DNA from 4 places in the Brevibacillus sp. SKDU10 genome. Region 1 is predicted to be linked to each of the others. Evidence: predicted binding sites of a transcription regulator. Region 1 holds the regulator's gene; each other region holds the start of a gene.

Evidence for each region. The regulator Rex, encoded in region 1, represses fermentation and respiration genes when NADH is low (regulators of the CRP and FNR family bind a similar motif). The targets are predictions, from matches to a motif close to TTGTGAAATATTTCACAA.
Region 2: the regulator Rex is predicted to act here: its motif matches at 2,373-2,390, upstream of hcp (hydroxylamine reductase).
Region 3: the regulator Rex is predicted to act here: its motif matches at 1,909-1,926, upstream of pflB (formate C-acetyltransferase).
Region 4: the regulator Rex is predicted to act here: its motif matches at 1,691-1,708, upstream of AYJ08_RS14655 (flavocytochrome c).

Annotation. Positions count from the first base shown of each region.
Region 1 is NZ_LSSO01000172.1:34,775-38,996, reverse strand. Features, by position in the region: gene dinG (ATP-dependent DNA helicase DinG) at 1-78, shown strand, start outside; gene AYJ08_RS15210 (ComEC/Rec2 family competence protein) at 158-1,099, shown strand; gene AYJ08_RS15205 (redox-sensing transcriptional repressor Rex) at 1,111-1,734, shown strand; gene AYJ08_RS15200 (amidohydrolase) at 1,772-3,064, shown strand; gene AYJ08_RS15195 (hypothetical protein) at 3,162-3,341, opposite strand; gene AYJ08_RS15190 (hypothetical protein) at 3,475-4,185, shown strand; gene AYJ08_RS15185 (cell wall elongation regulator TseB-like domain-containing protein) at 4,204-4,222, shown strand, end outside.
Region 2 is NZ_LSSO01000141.1:72,512-76,733, reverse strand. Features, by position in the region: gene AYJ08_RS09415 (AAA family ATPase) at 1-175, shown strand, start outside; gene hcp (hydroxylamine reductase) at 1,013-2,308, opposite strand; gene AYJ08_RS09405 (malate:quinone oxidoreductase) at 2,669-4,192, opposite strand.
Region 3 is NZ_LSSO01000002.1:33,058-37,279, forward strand. Features, by position in the region: gene nirB (nitrite reductase large subunit NirB) at 1-1,418, shown strand, start outside; gene nirD (nitrite reductase small subunit NirD) at 1,467-1,793, shown strand; gene pflB (formate C-acetyltransferase) at 2,154-4,222, shown strand, end outside.
Region 4 is NZ_LSSO01000169.1:116,769-120,990, forward strand. Features, by position in the region: gene AYJ08_RS14650 (FAD-dependent oxidoreductase) at 21-1,349, opposite strand; gene AYJ08_RS14655 (flavocytochrome c) at 1,833-3,299, shown strand; gene AYJ08_RS14660 (FMN-binding protein) at 3,333-3,686, shown strand; gene rihC (ribonucleoside hydrolase RihC) at 4,022-4,222, shown strand, end outside.

The sequences.
Region 1 (4,222 bases):
CAATCTTTGCCGCCTTATCAGGTAGAGACTGGTCCATGGACTACATTACGTGAGCGAATAGCTCCTTTTTTACGATAAAATCATTTCCTAGGAAAAATAAATCTAAAATGATTGTATGAATTTTACCCAAGCCATAAGGTAGGAGGGAAGCAGATCCATGACTACAAAGCGACATAACCTATTTCTAGTTATTTGTATAGGCATGATGATCTTTGCATTATCCCAAACCGTTGAAGCAAGCCGGTCCATTGCGATAGCACATCAGCTACAGCATATTGAGGACCCCGATGCTGTTGAACAGGAGGAAGATTTTGTTGGGCTTACCACTACTTTTTTCTCTTTACCAGAAGGAGAAAGTACGCTCATTCGCTTCCCTTCTGGTAAAACGATGCTAATTGATACAGGGAGCGAAAAAGATACGGAAAAATTGGTTTCCTTGCTACTTGAGCGCCATGTTACAAAAGTAGATTACCTGTTATTGACAAACGATTTACCTACTCATATCGGTGGCTATGATAAGCTTGCGGAGAAAATTCAATTTGATAAGATTTACATGCCGAAATTGACAGCCTTCGCAATTCACAGTAATATCCATATATCTAGGGAAAAGCAAGTTGTGTATGTAAAGGAAAAGGATCAATTACTGGATGGGAAAGATGTGGTGATCACATTTTTACATCCTAGCGAGAACCTGTTTTTATCACCGCAGGATAATTCGCTTGTGTTTTGTCTGACCCAAGGAGAGCTCCAATTTTTGTTCACCAGTGCCATCAATGAAAAAGCAGAGGAGCGTTTGCTTGCGAAATACCCTTCTTTACTGCCGGCTGAAATCTTAAAGGTTGGGGCACAAGGTAGCAATCAGGCTTCTATTCAATCCTTCTTAACTAAGGTTGATCCCCAGATTGCTGTTGTGCAGACCGGTATTGTGCGTGAGCAATGGAAAGACTCCATGCGTGAGGTGGTGGAGCGTTTGGAGGAATCATGGGCAGATACGTATGTGACTAGCCGGGATGGGTCAATTACCATTCTCTCTAACGGACAAGATTACAAGGTTTTAAAGGCAGTCAAGACCTCTACACGTGATAGACAACGAAGTTAGGAGTGCAATTTATGGGGAAAGTACCAAAAATTTCTGAAGCGGTCGTTCGCCGTCTGCCGATCTATTTGCGATATTTAACAAATCTACAGGAACTACAGGTAAAAACGGTGTCTTCCCAACAGATGGGCAAAACAATGGATATTAATCCAGCCCAAATTCGAAAGGACCTGTCTGCATTTGGTGACTTTGGTAAAAAAGGCATTGGCTATGACGTAGATTACTTGATTGAAAAGATTCGTCATATCTTGAAATTGGACCAAGTGATCCATGTAGCGTTGGTGGGGGCCGGTAATCTAGGTCAAGCGATTTCCAATTACAATGTGTATTTAAAAGATAACATGAAAATTGTTTCCATTTTTGATGCCGACCCGCAAAAAATAGGTAAGGATTTAGGTGGATTGGTCATTGAATCGATTGATAAAATGGAAGATATCATCAAGGAAAAGCAAATTCGGATGGCGATAATTACAACGCCAGCCTCCGCCGCACAGGAAGTGGCAAATAAACTGATCGAAGCTGGAATAGAAGCGATCCTCAATTTTGCCCCAACAACCATTCGCACCGAAAAAGAAGTAAAAATTGATCATAACGATTTGACTTCCAGCTTGCAAAGCTTAGCGTATTATTTAAACTAAGTAATAACTAACAGATAAAGGGAGAGTGTCTACGTTGATGAAAATCATTACCAACGCAACCGTAATCACTGTTAACGAACAAAATGAGGTTATTCATAATGGAGCGGTTGGCTTTGATGGGGGAAAAATTACATATGTAGGTAAAACGCCTGAGGATTTATCAGCATATGACGAAATCATTGATGGAACTAATAAATATCTTATGCCAGGATTAATTAATACACATGGTCACGTAGGCATGTCTCTACTGCGCGGCTTTGCGGATGACCTACCTTTAAAACAATGGCTGGAAGAAAAAATGTGGCCAATGGAAGGTCAATTTACAGCGGAGCATGTGAAATGGGGTACAGCTATTTCCATTATCGAGATGATTCGTACCGGTACAACTACCTTTGTAGATATGTATGATCATATGGATACAGTAGCACAGGAAGTGGAAGCATCCGGGATGCGCGGTGTACTATGCCGTGGGGTAATTGGTTTCTGCTCCGAAGAAGAACGCCAGCAGAAATTGCAAGAAGCGGCATCTTTCGCATCACGTTGGAACGGTGCAGCCAACGGTCGTATCCATACAATGATGTCGCCGCATGCACCTTATACGTGCTCTCCTGAGTACATCCAGCAAATCCTTGAGAAGGCAATCGAGTTAAACATACCATTACATATCCATATGTCTGAATCAAAAGCAGAAGTGGAACAAAACGTTCAGGATTACGGTGTACGCCCTGTTGCTCACTTAGAAAATCTAGGTGTATTTAATCACCCTACACTAGTTGCCCATGCTGTGCATTTAACGGATGAAGAAATTGATACATTAGCTAAATATGATGTTAAAGTAGCTCATAATCCAATTAGTAACTTAAAATTGGCAAGTGGTGTAGCAAGAGTACCTGAGATGCTTGCGAAAGGTGTTTGTGTAAGTTTGGCAACTGACAGCTCAGCAAGTAACAACAACTTGAATCTATTTGAAGAGCTAAAATTAGCAGCTATCCTGCATAAGGGTGTTTCCTATGACCCAGAAGTGGTTCCGGCAGAAGAAGCGCTTCGCATGGCTACACGTTATGCGGCAGATGCTGTGTTCCAAAAAGACAGCTTAGGGTCCTTAGAAGTAGGGAAAAAAGCAGATATGATTATGCTAAATGCTGCCCAAGCACATTTCCAACCGGCAAATGATCCGATTTCCCATGTCGTTTATGCAGCAAATGGCTATGATGTAACAGATACAATTGTTGATGGGCATTTCTTAATGAAAGATAAAGAGTTAATCACAATGGATGAACAAAAAGCAATCGCTGAAGTGAACCGTGTGTTTGCATTATTAAAGCAATAAGCTCATAAAAGTCGCCTATCCATATGACAAAGGCTCCTGCCAAGTGGTTGATACGGCAGGAGACAGTGTAGTGTAGGTGTGTAGGCAGAGAAAAAATTTAATCCGTCCGTTGCATCTCTGTTTGCCATAAATCTGTAAGTGAGGAGTGACGAACAGAGAGCGTAGCGGTAGGTGGCAAGGTACGCAGCGGTGAGGACAGACCTACCCAGGATTCGTACAAATCGTGTTGTTCCCAACCCTGTTTAGGTAGGACAAGGCTCCTGTCGGTTTGATTCACACGCTCACCTCCTTGTGGTGTACTGATAGTATGGCTACTTCTCATGACTCTATAATTAGTAAGTTTTCCACGTGGTTCTAAAACCTTCTTGTATCTCATAATTGTTAGGAGATACGTAAGGGAGGGGTTACCCATGTACGTGAAGCAACGGTATCTTTGGCTGTTGGTGCCAATAGTAGCTTGCTTATTTGGTTTGGGTGTATTGCTGGGGCAAGCAACAGACAAGCTATCTGTAGCACAAGACAGGACGAATGAGCTGAATGATAAAAGTAGCTGGAATGCGGATCAAAATCAAAATAACACCAATCTAAAACAATTGATTGACCAGCTTTTTGCAGAGAAAGCAACTCCATTTGGAGTCAAGATACAGAATCAACCTTTTACAGGGAGCTATCGAGGCAATCACTTTCAACTAACTGGGGCATTACAGGGAAAAAAAGTGAAAATTGAACGTAACAATCGAGGTGCTTCGCTCGTCATAGATAATGAACAACGGGATTTGAACGTACTGCCCTATGCCTTGTTTACACCATCTGAGCATGCCTCACTCTTGAAAGATCAAATTTCACAGCTACAGCCTGTCGCACTCGTTTCAAGAGATGAAGCAGGTTTGCGAGGGTATAGCGTTAGCCTACAGCCAGAAAAAGTCAAAGACCTTTTACGAGAATGGTTGGGACCATCTTTTCCTGTAGAAAATGAACTTGTACAATTGCAGCAATCAACTACAATTGACTATCACTTGTGGTATGATGATGAAAGAAAACAATTGAAGCGTATGGTCGTCTTGCTTCAGTTGAAGAACCAGAAGGGCGATAGATCAGATCAACTAATTTTTAATTTTTAGGGAAGTAGGAGAATCATTGTGTGGAAACGCATCTTGA
Region 2 (4,222 bases), on a different contig from region 1:
AAAAATAAGAGAACACTATAAAAATTGGTTCAATGAGTTTAAGACGATATTCGAGAAAACCGAAATTGTAAAGTATTGGATGAACGATAATCCTGATGATTTAGAAGAATTCATTTATCAATTTAATATCTCGTTAAACCACCTAAGAAAATTTTATTTAGTACATGATATCTAATTCGACATTATTTCTTTGGCCTTTAATATTAATGCTATTTTATACTTACATTTTGTATGAGTCTTCTATATTTACTTCAAACAAATAATTTTATCTTTAACTTTCAAAAAATATTTAGTAAACAATAATCTTATCAAAAAAGAACCCAGTTAAAATCTGATTTTTTTATCTTTATAGCACTGTTATTCTACCGTCTCTTGATTATGGAGAAAATCCCTTAAACTGTATTTTACAAGATCACTTTCTCCCTAGAGAGAGTGATCTTGTTTTATTTACAAAGTTTTTCACCCTCACATAAGATAATGCTCCACTTAATAGTCATAACTGCGAAATTTTATAATAACTATACTAACTTACCTTAATATAAAATAGAGATATGAATAGGCTTAAACCGTTATTGTTACTAATACTACATTTAGCTTGGTCTTTCTATATATCATATATGCCAAGTGATTTCTCTATAAATTCATATAAATTCTTATTTTTCTTGACTCAGTAATTTGTTCAACCAAGCAATAATCAATCCTTTTTACAACACCTTTATTCTTAATTCTATTTACTTCATAAAAACTTCTAAGTCATATTCATGTAAATTCCAAGATCAATACTTCAAAAAAATGTTTTTTCCTCTCTAAATACTCTATCATCTCCAAACCCTTATTGTTTTATTTAAAAATTCATTCCTATCACTTTTAAAATTATGACTCAATTTTTTCTTCAAGTTGTAGACTATTCAACTTCTTACAAACGGGAAAGTCAGATTTTTAATAAAAAAAGACAGTCCAAAGCTAACTAAAGCAAGCTTCAGACTGTCTTTGCAGGTATAGAAAAGCTTTTTTATTGAGTCATCCCCATCATTTGTTTCATGTCCTCCTGCGCATGTCCGATCAGTTTAACATTAAACAAATCCTGCAAAACGGTTAGCACGCCTGGTTGAATAAATTCAGGCAGCTTTGGACCAATTCGAATATCCTTGATTCCCAAGCTGAACAACCCGAGCAGGATAGCCACTGCTTTTTGTTCAAACCAGGAAAGCACAATACTAACCGGCAAATCGTTGACCTCGCAGCCAAATGCGTCTGCCAGAGCAGCTGCAATCTTAATTGTAGATACAGAGTTATTGCACTGCCCTAAATCAATGTAGCGAGGAATATCGGTTCCTGGCACTGTTCCATAGTCCACATCATTAAAACGGAACTTTCCACAGGACGTGGTAAGAATAACTGTTTCTTTTGGTAAAGAAGTCGCCAATTCCCGGTAGTACTCGCCGCCTTTCCCCGGTGCGTCACACCCTGCGATTACGAAGAAGCGTTTGATCTTGCCTGCTTTCACAGCATCAATAATCTCTGGTGCAAGCCCTAATACCGTTTCATGATGGTATCCAGTAGTTAGAGTGAGCTCTGATTCGATATTTGCTTCTGGCAGGGAGAGTGCTTTTTCGATCAGTGGAGCAAAATCGTCGTTTTCAATCTTAGTCACTCCCTCCAACCCAGCGACATCGTAGGAGTAAAACCGGTCAGCGTAACTGCCTTTTATCGGCATCACGCAGTTTGTAGTCGCAAGAATCGCTCCTGGAAACTCCTCAAACAGCCGTCGTTGGTCGAACCATGCTTTGCCGATGTTTCCTTTTAAATGCGGGTACTTTTTCAAGGCAGGATATCCGTGAGCAGGCAGCATCTCGGAATGAGTGAAGATGTTTATGCCCTTTCCCTCTGTCTGTTTCAGCAATTCCTCTAGTGCAAATAGATTATGTCCAGTAACCACAATGCATTTGCCTTCGATTTTATTTTGTGATACGGTCACAGGCTGCGGAATGCCGAAGTGCTCGGTATGTGCTTTGTCCAGTAGCTCCATCACCTTGATCGCGGCCTGACCTACCTTCATCGCCATTTTTAGATGCTCATCCAGATTAAAGTTAACGTTAGTCAAAGTAAAATATAGCGCTTCCTGAGTGATGCCATCCACTTCAGAGTCGATATAACCCAGTTGGCGGGCATGAGTTGCATACGCTGCAATCCCTTTTAACGCAAAAACGATCGTGTCTTGAATGCTAGCCAATTCCTCTGTTTTCCCACAGACACCGATCACCTTACACCCACCGCTCGGGGTTTGTTCGCATTGGTAACAGAACATCACGATCTCTCCTTTTCTCTTCTACTCTTTATGAGTTGATTATAAAAATCAGCCATCCTATTCGATGTGATGCGGCTCACAAAAAGGGTGGAGAATCGGTGACAAGCGAGTGAAAAAAATTTACAAAGCTCTCCGCAGCCTCTCTCACTGTTGAGGTATGAAAAAAGAACCTTCGATCCAAAGATAGATCAAAAGTTCTTTTTTTCTTGCCAATAATACCTATTATTTACGTAGCTTTTTATTTTCTCCCTGTTTTTCCAATATCGCTGTTCAGTCTCTTCATCATAGAAGCAATTATCCATTAATGAAAAATGTTGCTACACTTTTTCATTACATATCTTTGTTTCTACATCCAAAGAATTAGCTATAGGCTGGTTCTTTTTCACTTAGACCAAGCGTCTGCGCTGTTGAAGCAAGAATCTCTTGGAAAAACTCTGGGTTTTCCACTAGTGACACGCCATAAGAAGGAATCATTTCTTTAATTTTCGATTCCCAATCTTTCATATGTTGCGGGAAGCATTTTTCTAATACCTCCAGCATAACGTGAACGCAAGTAGAAGCACCCGGAGAAGCGCCTAGCAATGCAGCTATCGAGCCGTCAGCGGCACTAACCACTTCCGTACCAAATTGAAGTGTTCCTTTACCGCCAGCCTCAGTATCTTTGATAACTTGCACACGTTGGCCTGCTACCACGATATACCAATCCTCGCTTTTAGCGTTCGGGATAAACTCGCGCAAGTCTTCCATGCGCTTTTCATTCGATAACATAACCTGCTGGATCAGGTATTTTGTCAATGACATCTCTTTTACGCCCGCCGCCAACATAGTGAGGACATTATTCGGTTTTACGGAACCTATCAAATCAAAATTGGAACCCGTTTTTAGGAATTTTGGTGAGAAGCCGGCAAACGGTCCAAACAGCAATGTTTTTTTGTTGTCGATATATCTTGTATCAAGGTGCGGAACAGACATTGGAGGAGCCCCAACCTTAGCTTTACCGTATACTTTAGCGTGGTGCTTCTCTACAACCTCCGGATTGTTACATACCATAAATAGTCCGCTTACCGGGAATCCTCCAATATGTTTTGACTCGGGAATACCGGTTTTTTGGAGTAAAGGCAGACTTCCGCCGCCACCGCCGATAAAGACGAATTTTGCCGTATGGTGTTGGATTTTACCGCTATTGATATCATGCACTTTGACTTCCCACAAGCCGTCGCTAGTACGCTTAATATCCTTAACGCTATGCTTGTAGTTAATCTCGACATTTTTACTCTGTAAGTGGTCAAACAGCATACGTGTTAAGGCACCAAAGTTGACATCTGTTCCAGAGTCGATTTTGGTTGCCGCTATCGGTTCATTTGATGTACGGCCTTCTATGATAAGCGGAATCCATTCCTTCAGCTTTTCAGGATCATCGGAAAATTCCATCCCTTGGAACAATGGATTTTTTGAAAGCGCTTCAAAACGTTTTTTCAAAAATGTTACATTTGTTTCCCCTTGAACCAAACTCATATGAGGTATTGGCATGATAAAGTCCTGTGGATTACGAATCAGATTGCTTTCTACAAGGTAGGACCAAAACTGTCTGGAAAGCTGAAACTGTTCATTAATTTTTATCGCTTTTTTAATATCTACAGATCCGTCAGATTTTTCGGATGTATAGTTAAGCTCGCACAGTGCGGAATGACCTGTACCCGCATTATTCCATTCGTTAGAGCTTTCTTCTCCTGCGTTTGCGAGTTTTTCAAACACTTTGATTTCCCATTCGGGTGCTAACTCCTTGAGCAATGATCCCAAAGTCGCGCTCATGATTCCCGCACCAATTAAAATAACGTCTGTTTTTTGCTGCATGTTGCTCATTGTAATCTCTCCATCCCCTATATTGGCAAAAAAGAGTAGGCGCTTCAGCTT
Region 3 (4,222 bases), on a different contig from region 1:
CCATCGTACGTATGCAGGATGATTGGAAGAAAATCTATAAGAAAATTCTGATTCGAGACAACAAAATTGTCGGGGGGATCCTATTCGGCGATGTTAGTGAGTCTGCTCGCTTACAAAAGCTGGTCAACACCCAGACAGAAATGACGGACGAGGTGTACGCTTCCATAATGGGCGGAGGCGCTTGTTGTGGTGGAGGAAATCAAGCAGCTTTAGTAGCCGAGATGTCTGATGAAGAGATCATCTGCGGCTGTAACGGTGTCACAAAAGGCAGTATCGTGACAGCGATAAAGGAACAAGGCTGCTCAACTGTAGATGAAATAAAAGCCTGCACAGGTGCAGCACGGTCCTGCGGGGGATGTAAGCCAATGGTGGAACAAGTGTTGCAATATGTGCTGGGAGATCAATTTGATATCAATGCGAATAAACAGGGAATCTGTGGATGTACTACGTTAAGCCGTGATGAAATCGTAGCTCAGATACAAGAGATGGGTCTTACTACGATTAAAGAAGTAATGCATGTATTAGCATGGAAAAATCCAGAAGGCTGCTCCAAATGCCGTCCTGCATTGAACTATTACTTAGGGATGATTCATCCGACAACGTATCAGGACGAAAAAGCTTCTCGCTTTGTGAATGAACGTTTAAACGCTAACATTAATAAAGACGGTACTTATACGGTAGTACCACGTATGTACGGCGGGGTAACGACAGCGGAGGATTTGAAAAAGATTGCTGATGTTGCTGTGAAATATGATGTGAAAATGGTCAAAATGACAGGTGGACAGCGAATCGACCTGGTGGGTGTACAGAAGGAGGATTTACCAAAAGTCTGGGCAGAGCTTGATATGCCGTCTGGTTATGCTTATGCCAAAGCCTTGCGCACAGTGAAAACCTGCGTTGGTTCTCGTTTCTGTCGATTTGGGACTGTTGATTCGATTGGGATGGGTATTGCTTTGGAGAAAAAATTCGAGCGTCTCGATATGCCGGCTAAATTTAAAATGGCGGTAAACGGTTGTCCGCGTAACTGTGCCGAGTCCTGCACAAAGGATATCGGGATTGTCGGTAACGATGGCGGATGGGAAATCTATGTTGGCGGTAATGGCGGTATTAAAGCACGTGTTGCTGATTTATTGTGCAAAGTAAAAAACGATGAGGAATTAATTGAGATTTGCGGAGCAGTCATCCAATACTATCGTGAAACAGGCAAGTATTTAGAACGTACTTCTGAATGGGTCGAGCGAATGGGATTAGAAATGATCCATAAAAATGTGGTCGAGGATGTAGAGAATCGTCAGCAGCTATTTGCTCGTATCGAATTAGCGCTTGCCCAAGTCCAAGACCCGTGGCAAAAAGTACTACAGGATCAAGAAACCAGAACAAAGTTGTTTGAACCAATTAAGGTGGAAAGCCTGTCATAGTACAGAAATGATAATGGACCAATGTCATGAAAAAAGGGGGAAAACAGCATGGGAGATTTCACTAAAACAATAACGATTGGACGAGTGGAAGAGTTCCCTGTTCAACTGGGGAGAGTGGTACAGATCGGAGAGGAGCAAGTCTGCGTCTTTCGATTGTCGGATGGGAGTATGTATGCGCTTGAGGATAAAAGTCCGTATCGAGGAGGACCTTTATCAGAAGGGATCGTTTCTGGCAAATATGTCTACGATCCTCTCTATGATTGGAAGATTTGCTTAGAGAGCGGTCAGGTTCAGGCGCCTGACACAGGCCAGGTCAAAACCTATCCATTACAGGTAATAGATGATATTGTTTCGATTCATATGGAGTGCAGGTAAAATGAGTGATACAGGTATATAACCTGTATCATTTTTCTTTTTTTAGGATCCAAAATGTGTTATATATCAACGGTTTTTAGTGTTAAAACAGTTTTATAAATGAAATGAAACAAATTTGTGAACCATATCACAAAATGGGTGTATATGTGATCTTTTTCACACACCGAGGCGCAATCTCTCTTGTATGATGAAACTGTAAAGAGCAGTTGTTCAGAATCGAAACAAGCTCTTTTACGAAATAAATCCTTCAATAGCTTTTTAATCATATAGATGGCCTTCGTTACAGGCAGAGACACCTCATGTAAAGAGTTGTGCTGCCGAGTACAGAACAACGAGCCAATACTTGAGGAGGTATGTAAGATGGCGATTCAAGAGAAAGACCTGCAAACATTTGAACACGCATGGAGAGGCTTTAAGCCAGGGAAATGGATGAAAACGATTGATACTCGTGACTTCATTGAAGAAAACATCACTCCTTACCATGGCGATGATAAATTTTTGGCTGGTGCTACTGCTAATACAAAAGCACTATGGGACATCATCTCTGACTTAACAAAAAAAGAACGTGAAAATGGTGGGGTTCTTGATGTAGATGTTAACACTCCTTCTACTATTACATCCCATAAACCAGGTTATTTGGATAAGGATAAAGAAAAGGTTGTAGGCTTACAAACAGACGAACCATTCAAGCGCTCGCTTCAGCCTTTCGGTGGAATCCGCATGATGATTGATGCTTGCAAAGCGTACGGCTTTGAAGTGCCGGAATCAATCATTCAGTTGTTTACCGATATTCGCAAAACACATAACCAAGGTGTATTCGATGCCTATACAGAAGAAATGAAAAAGGCTCGTCGTGCAGGTATTATCACAGGTCTTCCAGATGCTTACGGTCGCGGCCGCATCATTGGTGACTACCGTCGCGTAGCTTTATATGGTGTTGATCGCCTAATCGCTGAGAAAAAAGGCGACCTCCAACAATTAGAAGTAGATGCTTTAACAGAAGATGTTATTCGTTTACGGGAAGAAATCTCCGAACAAATTCGCTCCCTTCAAGAACTAAAATTGATGGCAAAAGAACATGGCTTTGATATCTCTGTGCCTGCTAAGAACGCACATGAGGCATTCCAATGGCTATACTTTGCCTACCTAGCTGCTATTAAAGAACAAAATGGAGCCGCAATGAGCTTAGGACGTGTGTCCTCATTCTTAGATGCTTACATTGAGCGTGATCTTGCTGAGGGTACATTGACAGAAGAAGCGGCACAGGAATTAGTTGATCATTTCGTCATGAAGCTGCGCATTGTTAAATTCCTGCGTACTCCTGATTACAATGAGTTATTCTCCGGCGATCCAACCTGGGTAACTGAATCCATCGCTGGGATGTCGTTAAGTGGCAAAACTCGTACAACGAAAAACTCTTTCCGTTTCTTGCATACACTTTATAATCTTGGTCCGGCTCCAGAGCCAAACTTGACTGTTCTTTGGTCTAAAGATCTTCCTGAGAACTTCAAAAAGTTCTGCTCAAAAGTATCCATTGAAACAAGCTCTATCCAATACGAAAACGACGATTTGATGCGTCCATACTTTGGTGACGATTATGGTATCGCATGCTGCGTATCCGCAATGAGAATTGGTAAGCAAATGCAATTCTTTGGCGCACGTGCTAACCTTGCGAAAGCACTGCTTTATACAATTAATGGTGGTGTGGATGAGAAATCAGGCGTACAGGTAGGACCTCAATTCGCTCCTATTACTTCCGAAGTGCTTGATTTTGATGAAGTCATGGCGAAGTTCGACAATGTTATGGAGTGGCTCGCGAAGCTATACATGAATACATTAAACGTAATTCATTACATGCATGATAAATACTCTTATGAGCGTATTGAAATGGCATTGCACGATCGTGAAATCCTCCGCACGATGGCTTGCGGTATCGCTGGTTTATCCGTAGTAGCAGACTCCTTATCTGCTATCAAGTATGCGAAAGTAAAACCGATTCGTAATGAACAAGGTATTGCGGTCGATTTCGAAGCAGAAGGCGAATATCCTCAATATGGTAATAACGATGATCGTGTTGACTCCATCGCAATTGATATCATGGAGCGCTTCATGAACAAAATTCGTAAGCATAAAGCCTACCGTAATGCATTGCCAACAATGTCAGTACTCACAATCACCTCCAACGTAGTTTATGGTAAAAAGACAGGTACGACTCCAGATGGACGTCAAGCTGGTGAACCATTTGCACCGGGTGCGAACCCAATGCATGGACGCGATAAAAAAGGTGCTTTGGCATCCTTGTCTTCCGTAGCTAAACTTCCGTATGAGCATAGCTTGGATGGTATCTCTAATACATTCTCAATCGTGCCAAAAGCGTTGGGTAAAGACCTAGAATCTCGGGTTACTAATATGGTTGCGATGATGGACGG
Region 4 (4,222 bases), on a different contig from region 1:
AGCTGTTGAATCTATTGTTTCTACATTGCTTGCAAGCCAGCCTGATTTAAGAAGTTCCAAGGCTTGTTGTAATGCGGTTGGAAGAAGAAATCGACAAAGGCAAGCTGATCGATTGTCATATGATTTTGGATGCAGACAGATAAGGTATTCATGGATTGCGTTAAATCAGCCTTGGACATGATTTGGGCTCCGACAATGCGGCGAGAAGTCTCTTCAAAGACTACTTTTAATAAGACCTTTTCATGCTCTGGCATGAATTCTGGTCGATAGCTGTCTTCGATTGTGACAGTTTTCACATTGATAGCTAAGTCTGAAGCTGCCCCTTCTGTTACTCCAGTAGAAGCGATGTTATAATCATAAATTTTAATCCCGGATGTTCCTTGTGTGCCCATATAAGCCATGGTAGGAGTCACTAGATTCTTAGCAACTAGTGTACCCATACGCACAGCATTAGTGGCGAGGGGAATATAGGTGTGTTGCCCGGTAGGATTGTAGCGAATCGCACAACTGTCTCCAGCAGCATACACATCCGTTTTGCTAGTTTGCATGTATTCATTTACGATAATGGCTCCGTTACTTAACATATCGACTTGTCCTGCAAGCAAGCCTGTATTTGGACGAAAGCCAATGCATAGAATCACCAAGTCAGCCTCGTATTCGCCTTTTGTGGTGATGACCTTTGTCACTTGACCGTCCATGCCTTCAAATTTCGTAACAGTTTGGCCTAGAGCAAGTGTAACACCATGATCCTGTAATTTTTTTTCAGTAACGTGAGTAAATTCTTCATCAAGGTAACGGTTTAGAATCCGATCAGCACTATCAATGAGCGTCACCTGCTTGCCATTCATTTCAAAGGCCTCGACTAATTCAATCCCAATGTATCCAGCCCCAACGACCACCACATTTTTAGCTGTTTTTGCCTTTTCAATAATGGTATTGGAGTGGTTAAAATTCTTGGACAGTACGATATTGTCTAGCTCAATTCCTGCTAAGTTAGGCATGATTGGCCAAGAACCAGTAGTAACGATTAATTTATCATAGGAATCTATGATCTCTTCATTTGTATTTAAATTGCGAACGACCAATGTTTTGTGATCTGTATCAATTGAGATAACATCGTGGCGCATATTCGTAACCACGCCAAGCTCAGCTAATTTCTCTGGGGAAGAGTAGAACAAGCCTTGCGGGTCTTTCACTACACCACCTACATACAAGGCAATACCGCAAGAAAGAAAAGAGATATTATCATTTCGTTCATAAACGGTAATGTGAGCATCTGGATATAACTTAGCAGCAGTAACAATAGCGGCAGTTCCGGCATGTGTGCATCCAATAACAGCAATTCTCATAGCTAGTCCTCCAAGCAGTTAGGATTTATGTGCAAGTCTGTTATTTCTCTTTTGTACGATAAACACTGTTGTAATAGTGTTTATGCTGTTTATTATAGGAGCGTATTAGTCAAGATGACAGTGAACGTTTTGTGAATGTTATCACATTCACAACCGTTGCTTTTTTACACTACGCCCGATCTGCTACAAACAGGGTAAGAACCGCATACATACGAGAATAAAAGCAGGTAAAGTTATTTTGAATCCAGATGAGGCGCTTGTCTGATTATTACAGAAAATACCTTACATTTGAAAAAAACGAGGAAAGAAGGACGCAGGGATGGTCATCACAAAAAAATATAGTGTGAAATTATTCACATACATTAGAACATCTACTGTTTATACTACCATCGAAGGATAACGTTATTGCTTTCATATAAAAAAGAGAAGAAAAAGGTACTGAATATCCATTTATCAAGTGGTAGAAAAAAGGGAGGATTCAACATGAAGAAATGGATGTCTCTTATGATGGCTGCATTTTTGGCAGTTCCTGTGCTGTCTGGATGCGGGAGTTCAACGACTCCGGGTGCAACGGAAGGCAAGACTACAACCGAGACAGCTACTCCTCAGGATGAAAGTACGGATATCGTAGTAATTGGTGCAGGCGGTGCAGGTCTATCAGCCGCGGTAGAAGCCACAAATGCTGGTGCCAAGGTAATCGTACTGGAAAAAATGCCGATGGTCGGAGGCAACACAACTCGCGCTACTGGCGGTTTAAATGCAGCGGGAACGGAAGCACAAAAGAAAAAAGGAATTGAAGACAGCCAAGAGCTGTTTTACCAAGATACAATGAAGGGCGGACACAATAAGAATAACCCTGAGCTGGTAAAAATTCTGACTACGCAAGCGAAAGATTCTGTGGTTTGGCTAGAATCAATGGGTGCTGATTTATCTGACGTTGGTCGTGCGGGTGGAGCAAGTGTAAGCCGTATTCATCGTCCGACTGGCGGAGCGGCTGTAGGCTCTAATGTTATATCTACTTTAAAGAATAAAGTAAAAGAACAAAATGTTGATGTCCGTGTAAAAAATAAAGCGGTCGCAATTATCAAAGATCAACAGGGCAATATTGTTGGTGTAAAAGCCGAGAATAAAGATGGTAAGGCTTACACGATTAATGCAAAGGCGGTCATTTTAGCTACAGGCGGTTTTTCAGCTAATCAGGAGATGGTTATTTCTTATAAACCAGAGCTAAAAGGCTTTGCGACAACGAATCATCCAGGAGCATTGGGTGAAGGGATTACGTTAGGAGAAAGCGTTGGTGCCAATTTAGTTGATATGGCTGAAATTCAAACACACCCAACGGTTGTTCCTGAAAAAGGTGTGATGGTAACAGAAGCTGTTCGCGGAAATGGAGCTATCCTAATCAATAAAGACGGTAAACGTTTCATCAATGAGCTATTAACTCGTGACGTAGTGTCTAAAGGTATTTTGGATCAAAAAGATGGTGTTGCTTACCTGTTCTTTGATGACGGATTAAGAAAAGGTCTAAAAGCGGTAGAAGAGTACTTCAACATGCAGCTAGTAACAGAAGCTGATTCTGTCGAAGAACTGGCTGATAAGATCGGTGTAGATAAAGACGCTATGACGAAAAGTGTAAAAACATATAATGATGCGGTAGCAGCGAAACAAGATAAGGAATTTAAGCGTGATGACCTACCTCTTCAGTTAAACCAAGGAAAGGTTTATGCCATTCAAGTAACTCCTGCGGTTCATCACACTATGGGTGGCCTACAAATCAATACCAATGCAGAAGTCATGAATAAAGAAGGCCAAGTCATCAAAGGTCTTTATGCAGCCGGAGAAGTTACAGGCGGCGTACATGGCGGTAACCGCCTAGGTGGTAATGCCATGGCTGATATCGTAACATTTGGTCGCATTGCAGGACAAAATGCAGCAAAGGCCGCGAAGTAATCTTGAAAGCAAGAAATTGAGGAGAGAATGATTATGAAAAAACTATTTTATCTAGTAGCTATGCTAGCGATGGCGGCGATGGTGCTGGTTGGTTGTGGAGCGACTGATACCGGTAAATTTAAGGACGGCGCATATGAAGGTGTGGCTCGCGGTGCTAGTAGCGATATCAAAGTGTCTGTAGAAGTGAAGGCAGGCAAAATCGACGGCATTAAGATCCTAGAGCATGAAGAAACCCAAAATCTGATTGAAGCTGTTATGGAGAACACGATCCCCGAGATCATTGAAAAACAAGGAACAGAGGGTGTAGAGGCTATCTCTGGTGCATCTAAATCTAGTAGTGCTGTAAAAGAGGCTGTTAATCAAGCCTTGGAAAAAGCGAAAAAGTAAAATAGAAAGACAAAAGATAAGAGAAGGATTAGACCAGTAGCAGTAGCCGGTATGAACTAGTGAGTTATCAGATCAGCACGATTGACCTTATCTGTTCGGAGCATTATTACATTTCGTTACTCAAATAAGAGTTTTTTTGGAGTAAAACTCTTACGAAGAATATAGAAGTATGTAAGGCCGTTCCTGTAGGGAGCGGCTTTTCTTTATGAAAATACAACTCTCGCAGTGCTGGTCTAGTCGTATCTAGTTTTCCCTTGTAATTGACGAACTAGCTAGCCCATCCTTACAATAAGATGGGTAAACGGTTACATAATGGATAAGAAAGGACGATCGAGATGGAACCAATACACCACATTATCATTGATACCGATCCGGGAATAGACGATGCAGTGGCAATTGCAGCAGCTCTATTTCATGATCAGATAGATGTGAAATTAATCACCACAGTTGCTGGCAATGTGTCATGCGATAAGACTACCAATAATGCCTTAAAGCTCCTCGAATTCTTTCACAGTGATGTACCGGTTGCACAAGGG